3 regions of the Kitasatospora sp. NBC_01560 genome follow, and region 1 is predicted to be linked to each of the others. Evidence: riboswitches for the same ligand, from Rfam matches in the RefSeq annotation. Region 1 holds a riboswitch; each other region holds the start of a gene.
What was found. Region 1 has a riboswitch for cyclic di-AMP ahead of OH807_RS33900 (hypothetical protein). Riboswitches for the same ligand answer to the same signal wherever they lie in the genome.
Positions count from the first base shown of each region.

Region 2: it holds a riboswitch for cyclic di-AMP, as region 1 does, so the genes downstream of both, OH807_RS12980 (NlpC/P60 family protein) here and OH807_RS33900 (hypothetical protein) in region 1, are expected to answer to the same signal.
Region 3: it holds a riboswitch for cyclic di-AMP, as region 1 does, so the genes downstream of both, OH807_RS08785 (transglycosylase family protein) here and OH807_RS33900 (hypothetical protein) in region 1, are expected to answer to the same signal.

Region 1 covers NZ_CP109364.1:7,822,526-7,824,769, forward strand. Annotated here, with positions in the region: gene OH807_RS33890 (hypothetical protein) at 1-304, shown strand, start outside; gene OH807_RS33895 (hypothetical protein) at 452-880, shown strand; cyclic di-AMP (ydaO/yuaA leader) riboswitch at 1,101-1,267, shown strand; gene OH807_RS33900 (hypothetical protein) at 1,269-2,244, shown strand, end outside.
Region 2 covers NZ_CP109364.1:3,033,672-3,035,915, reverse strand. Annotated here, with positions in the region: gene OH807_RS12985 (NlpC/P60 family protein) at 1-853, shown strand, start outside; cyclic di-AMP (ydaO/yuaA leader) riboswitch at 1,181-1,335, shown strand; gene OH807_RS12980 (NlpC/P60 family protein) at 1,346-2,244, shown strand, end outside.
Region 3 covers NZ_CP109364.1:2,129,414-2,131,657, forward strand. Annotated here, with positions in the region: gene OH807_RS08780 (hypothetical protein) at 1-716, opposite strand, end outside; cyclic di-AMP (ydaO/yuaA leader) riboswitch at 1,079-1,263, shown strand; gene OH807_RS08785 (transglycosylase family protein) at 1,255-2,244, shown strand, end outside.

The DNA of each region.
Region 1 (2,244 bases):
TGCACACGGTGACCTGCACTGGTCGAACCTCTGCGGTCCGACCTTGGTCATTCTCGACTGGGAGACGTGGGGAAGAGCGCCGGTCGGCTTCGATGCGGCCATGCTGCTAGTGCATTCCCTGCTGGAACCAGCGACAGCTTCGCGGGTGGCTGATGTGTTCGCTGACGTGCTGGACAGTGATGCCGGGCATCTCGCCCAGCTCATTGCCGTGACACAGATTCTCCAGGCCGCCGACCGGACCCCCTTCTACACCGCCCTGGCTCCTGCGGCCCGCAAGCACCTCGATGTTCTGACGGGCCACTGAAGAGGAGACGCCCATTCCGATGCCCGGGAGGAAGGCGATGCCCTGGTGGGAGAGGTTGCGTAACTCGACACCTTGGGATGTCTCCGCAGGTCGGGAACAAGGTATACGGGTGAACCGTTCACCTACACGGCGCAACCGTGCCTCGGGGTGCTGCCCACCGGCGGGTACGACTGCTACCCGGGCCAGCGCCAGCTGCTCGCCCGGTGGGACGGCAGCTACGGGGTGGACGGCACCGCCCAGGACTGGTGGACGACCTACTACGGGGGTCAGGGGCTCTACACCGCGGGCCAGGGCATCCAGGCGGCCGTCGACGCCGGCTCGCTGATCGGGCCGCTCCAGCGGGCGGGGATCCCGGCGGCGGTCCGGACGTACCTGCTGGCCGGCGGCTCGGCCGACATCCCGGGCGTGCTCAACGAGAACCGCGGGCCCAGCGACGGGATCGTCTTCACCCGCAGCGCGCTGGACACCACGGGGGTCGGCACGGTCGGCGGTACGCGGCTGGTCGGCGGTCTGAACCACCTGGAGCTGGCCTGGGCACCCGAGGCGATGGGCCAGGTCGCGGCCTGGCTCGCCTGACCGGCCGGCCCCTGACCCCCGCCGACCTCCGACCACACCCGCCGACCCAACTGATCAACTCGGCAAAGCCGTTGATCAACTCCGCCCCGCCCGGCTGTGACCTGCGCGACAACCGCCCCCGGGGAGTTGTCGCCCCGAGGGCGGCCTGCCTAGCCTGCACGGGACGTCCGCTTCGCGGGCCTCCCCCGTCGGGACGCCGAGTCCTGTCCACCCGACGGCGGGCAACCGAGCACCACAGCGGACGGGAGCGGGGGACCCAGGTCAGTGCCCGGCCCGTGCGCTCCCGCGCGCGGTCCGCGGCTAGGGGTGAAGCCGCTACCCACAGGCGGCCGGGCAACCTCGGCCCGAACCCGACAGCTCACCTCGCAGGCGTCGCAGAGGACACCCCATGCAGAAGCCTGCCCGGCGCACCGCGCCTCGCCATGCCCGCCCCTCCCGCCACCGCCGCAACGCCGCGTTCGGCGTCACCGGCGCGCTCGCCATCAGCGGTGCCGGACTCCTCGGCGTCCCGGCGCTGACCGGGGCCCAGGCGGCCACCGCGCCGACCGTCACCCAGGACAAGCTCGCGCCGGCCGCGATGGTCGCCGGCAAGGCCACGACCGCCTCGCTCACCGTCCACTCCTCGGCCTGCTTCACCGCGAAGACGCTGGGCGTCGGCGTGCGAGACGCAGCCGGCCGCAACCTGGACTTCCCCGGCAACGTCGCCAACGCGCAGATCTGCCCGAGCGGCCTGTCGATCACCACCGGCGCCCGCACCCTGCCGGTCGGCACCTACACCCAGTTCGGCTTCTGGCAGGACTCCGCGGGTGCCTGGCACAACCTGCCCTCGCAGCAGCTCGTGGTGTCCGGCACCGCCGCCACCCCGTCGCCGACGCCCACCCCCACGGCCACCGCGACCCCCACGGCCACCGCGACGCCCACCCCCTCCCCGTCGGCGAGCGCCACCGCGAGCACCCCGGCCACCGGCGCCCCCGTCGCGGGCAAGAAGCTCACCTGGTCCGACGAGTTCAGCGGCCCGATCGCCTACGGCTCCCGCTGGACGGGGGACAAGAGCAGCTCGTACCACTACGGCAACCACAACCCGGACGACAACAAGCTCGACTGGCTGAACAAGAACAACGTCAGCGTCTCCGGCGGCGTCGCCACCTTCACCGCCAAGCCGGGCGCCAACAAGCTGGAGAACGGCAAGCAGTCCTGGGACACCGGGCTGCTCACCACCGAGTACTCCAGCGAGGGCTTCCAGGTGAAGACCGGCGACTACGCCGAGACCCGGGTCAAGCTCCCGGCCGGCACCGGTGCCTGGCCGGCGCTCTGGACGTGGAAGAACGGCAACGGGGAGATCGACTCCTTCGAGTACCACCCCG
Region 2 (2,244 bases), 4.8 Mb from region 1:
GTACAACGGCGCCAAGGAGCGGGCCGACCAGCTCCGCAAGCAGGCCGACCAGCTGCAGGACCAGGTGGCCCGCGGCCAGGACCAGATGACCCAGCTTCAGGGCGGTCTGGCCGAGGTGGCGGCCGCGCAGTACCGCACCGGCGGCATCGACCCGTCCGTGCAGCTGATGCTCTCCTCGGACCCGTCCGGTTACCTGGACAAGGCCTCCAGTGTGCAGCAGGCCAGCTCCAGCCAGGCCGACGCGCTGAAGGGCCTCCAGGACCAGCAGCGCCGGCTGGACCAGCAGAAGACCGAGGCCGCCGCGATCCTCGCCTCGCTGGACACCACCACCAAGGACCTGAACCAGTCCAAGGCGGACGTCAACAAGAAGCTCAAGGAAGCCCAGGACCTGCTCAACTCGCTCAGCGCCGCCGACCGCGCCGCGCTGAAGGCCGCCCAGCAGCAGGACGACCGCGCCTCGCGCGGCAGCGAGCGGGCCGACCTGGGCAGCCTGCCGCAGGCCAGCGGCCTCGCCGGGGCGGCCGTCAGCAACGCGATGAGCAAGCAGGGCTCGCCGTACGTCTGGAGCGCCACCGGCCCGAACAGCTTCGACTGCTCCGGCCTGATGGTCTGGTCCTACGGGAAGGCCGGCGTCTCGCTGCCGCGCACCTCGCAGGCGCAGGCCACCTACGGCACCGCGGTGCCTTCGCTCGCGGCGGCCCAGCCGGGCGACCTGATCATCTACCGCAGCGACCGCAGCCACGTCGGGATGTACATCGGCAACGGCATGGTGGTGCACGCGCCGCACACCGGCGACGTGGTCAAGGTGATGAAGGCCGACGCGATGCCGATCAACACCATCCGCCGGGTCTGACGGACCGGCACGCCCACGGGTCGGGATGCGGCCCTGTGATCCGCGCCACCTCCTTGCCGGGGGTGGCGCAGGCGTTTCCGGCCGCGCGGTGACCAACGATCAGCTCCGCGTGGACCACTGATCACACCCGGTCATATTCACAAATGAACTTGGGTATTCTTCCGTCTTTTTTCTGACAAGGATTTGAACGGATCACGGTTCTGTTACTAGTGTCGTGCCTCGAACCACCGCACAGTCGATCACCCAGCCTGGGTGGCGGCGGGGGTTTACCGCCGAGTTCGTGAAGCAGCGGGACGGGTCGCACGACCTGTCCGACGGGGAGCCCAGTAGTCGGGGGCGCTGTGGAGCGGAGCCGGGGAACCATGTTCCTCCGGGGTGAATCGGCGCCAGGTCGGCCGTCTCGACGGCCGGTGAGGCGTCGTAGGGCACGCTTCCGGCCCGAACCCGTCAGCTCACCCGGTAGGCGGGCGTTGGAAGAAGGAGTCCGCCTTCGTGGCGTCCCATCGTCGTCCCAAGCCTGCCGGCCGCGCCCGGGTCTCGATCCTGACCGGTGTCGCCGCCGCGGCCGTCGCCCTGTCCGCGCAGTCCGGCGCCCACGCCGACCCGACGCCGACCAAGGACCAGGTCAAGGAGCAGGTCGACCAGCTCAACGAGCAGGCCGAGCAGGCGACCGAGAAGTACAACGGCGCCCAGGCCAAGCAGCAGGAGCTGCAGAAGCAGGTCGGCGAGCTCCAGGACAAGGTCGCGCGCCAGCAGGCCTCGGTGATCGAGGCCCAGGGCGGTCTCGCCGAGATCGCCGGCGAGCAGTACCGCAACGGCGGCATATCGTCGACCGTCCAGCTGATGCTCTCGTCCAGCCCGGACAACTTCCTGAACCAGGCCGGCGCGCTGACCCAGGCCAGCAGCACCCAGTCCGGTGCGCTGAAGGACCTCCAGGAGCAGCAGCGCAGGCTCGACCAGGACCGCAACGAGGCCCAGGGCAAGCTCGGCGAGCTGGAGGCCACCACCCAGCAGCTGAAGACCTCCAAGGACGAGGTCCAGGCGAAGCTGGCCAAGGCCCAGGACCTGCTCAACACGCTGACCGAGCAGGAGCGCCAGGCGCTGCGCGCGGCCGAGGAGAAGGCCGCCGCCGAGGCCAAGGCCAAGGCGGACGCCGCCAAGGCCGAGGCGAAGGCGAAGGCGGACGCCGACCGCGCCTCCCGCGACAACAGCCGCACCGACCTCACCGCGCCGGCCGCGAGCAAGCCCGCCGCGCCGGCCGCGCCCGCCGCCAACGGCTCGCGTGCCGCCGCCGCGATCGCCGCCGCGGAGAGCAAGCTCGGCGCGCCGTACGTCTACGGCGCCACCGGCCCGGGCTCCTTCGACTGCTCCGGCCTCACCGGCTGGGCCTA
Region 3 (2,244 bases), 5.7 Mb from region 1:
GCGGCCAGGCTGACGGCGGTGTCGCCGGGCAGCAGAGCGCCGGCTGCCCGCACCCAGGCCGTACGGGCGGCGCCGTCCAGCCGCAGGTACCCGGTGCCGGTGACCCAGAGGCCGACGTCGGTGTCGACCACCTTCATGCCGTCGCCGTGGAACCGCTTCTCGTCGACGGACGGGAAGCGCAGGGTGTGCACGGCGGCGCCGTCGGGGGCGAGGGCGAGCGTCCCGCGGATCTCGACGTTGCCCGCCGAGGCGAGCGTGACGGTGCGGTCGGCGGCGAAGACGAGGGCGCCGGTCGGCTCGACGAGCAGCGAGGCGACGGTGGCATCGGTGTCGAGCAGCACCTGGTCGGCGATCCGGACGGCGCTCTGCGGGCCGGGCACCCGGCCGCCCCAGCCGGCCGGGTCGGACCACCGGCGGCCGCCCCGGCCGACGGTGGGGGCGGCGCCGGGCTGGCCGGTCGCGGGGGCGGCACCCTCCGCGGTGCCCTCCGCAGCGCTCTCCGCGGTGACCGGCGCGGTGACCGGCGCGGTGGCGGACGGCCCGGTGGCGGGCGCTCCGCCGTGGAGCATCCCCGTCCCGTCCGCACCGGCCCCGCCGGCCGGCAGGGGGCCGCCCACGGCCGCGACGGGCTCGGCCGGGCCGCCCAGCGAGCGGCGCAGCGCCTCCTCGCCGCCGACCGCCGCGAAGACCGTCCCGACGGCGAGCCAGCGCAGCATCGTCCTGCGGCGTAAGGGAGTTATGGGCTCTTCGGGCGGGATGTCCGCTCTGCGGGGTTTTGCCCGGCGATGCGCTCCGCGCGGCCGGTGCGGCGGCCGGCCGGCGTCCGGCTCCTCGTCCATGGCCATCGTTGCGTAGCCCTCCCCCCGGGCGGCTGCATCGGTCCCGACTCTCTGAAGCATAGGCAGTTGCTGTGAAGCCGACGGGCGTTGCGCGAAAACGGTCATTTCTGATCATGGTGGACAGCCTTTCAGCAGGGCATCCGCAAACCGTGACGGTCGTCACACATGTTTGCGGTTTGAACTTGAGTCTGCTTAACGTGCTCCCCGTTCGTGGCCACACGGACCCAGCTCATCCGCAACGCCGAGTCCTGCCGTCGGTTGCGCTGGCAGCGCAGAAACGCACCACGGCAGGAGCGGGGGAACCACAGGTAAGTCGCCCGGACCGGTCCACGACCGGTTCAGGGCTAGGGGTGAAGCCGCGTCCACAGCGCGGCCGGGCAACTCCAGCCCGAATCCGACAGCTCACCTCGCAGGCGTGGGAGAGGACCGCACCTTCATGCTGCCCACCAACGGCACCCGCCTGTCCGGCCGCACCCGCCGCGTGATCGCCGCCCTCGGCGTCGCCGGCGTCGGTCTCACCATTCCCTGCCTGACCACCGGCACCGCCTCCGCGGCCTCCGTCGCCACCTGGGACAAGGTCGCCCAGTGCGAGAGCACCGGCAACTGGAGCATCAACACCGGCAACGGCTTCTACGGCGGCCTTCAGTTCACCAACAGCACCTGGGCCGAGTTCGGCGGCACCGCGTTCGCGGCCCGCGCCGACCTCGCCACCAAGGACCAGCAGATAGCGATCGCCGAGAAGGTGCTCGCCGTCCAGGGCCCCGGCGCCTGGCCCGTCTGCTCCGTCCAGGCGGGCCTGACCAAGGGCGGCACCCCGGCCGCCGTGGACACCACCACGGCCGCCAAGCCCGCCGCGCAGACCCCGGCCCCGGCCGCCAAGCCGCAGACCCAGGCGCCCGCCGCCAAGCCGGCCGCCCCGAAGGCCGACCCGGCCCCGTCCACCGACTCCGCCAAGCCGCAGGGCGGCCAGAACCGGTCGCAGAACTGGCAGGACAAGGCCGGCTCCGACGACTACACCGTGGTCGCCGGCGACTGGCTCTCCGCCATCGCCGACAAGAACAACGTCCAGGGCGGCTGGGAGCGGCTGTACGAGCTCAACCGCTCCACCCTGGCCGACGGCCCGCACGTCATCTACCCGGGCCAGCACCTGAGCCTCGGTGACCACGGCAAGACCCGTGCCTCGGACGAGTCCGGCAAGAACTTCGACTGGTTCAACCGCTCCTCCGGCACCTCGGGCCAGGCCGCCGCCGGTACCGCCACGGCCGCCAAGCCGGCCGCGCAGACCCAGGCCCCGGCCGCCAAGCCGGCCGCCGAGACCCAGGCGCCCGCCCAGGCCGCCACCGGCAGCATGGCCGCCGCGGTCTCCTTCGCCCAGTCGAAGGTCGGCCAGGCGTACGTCTACGGC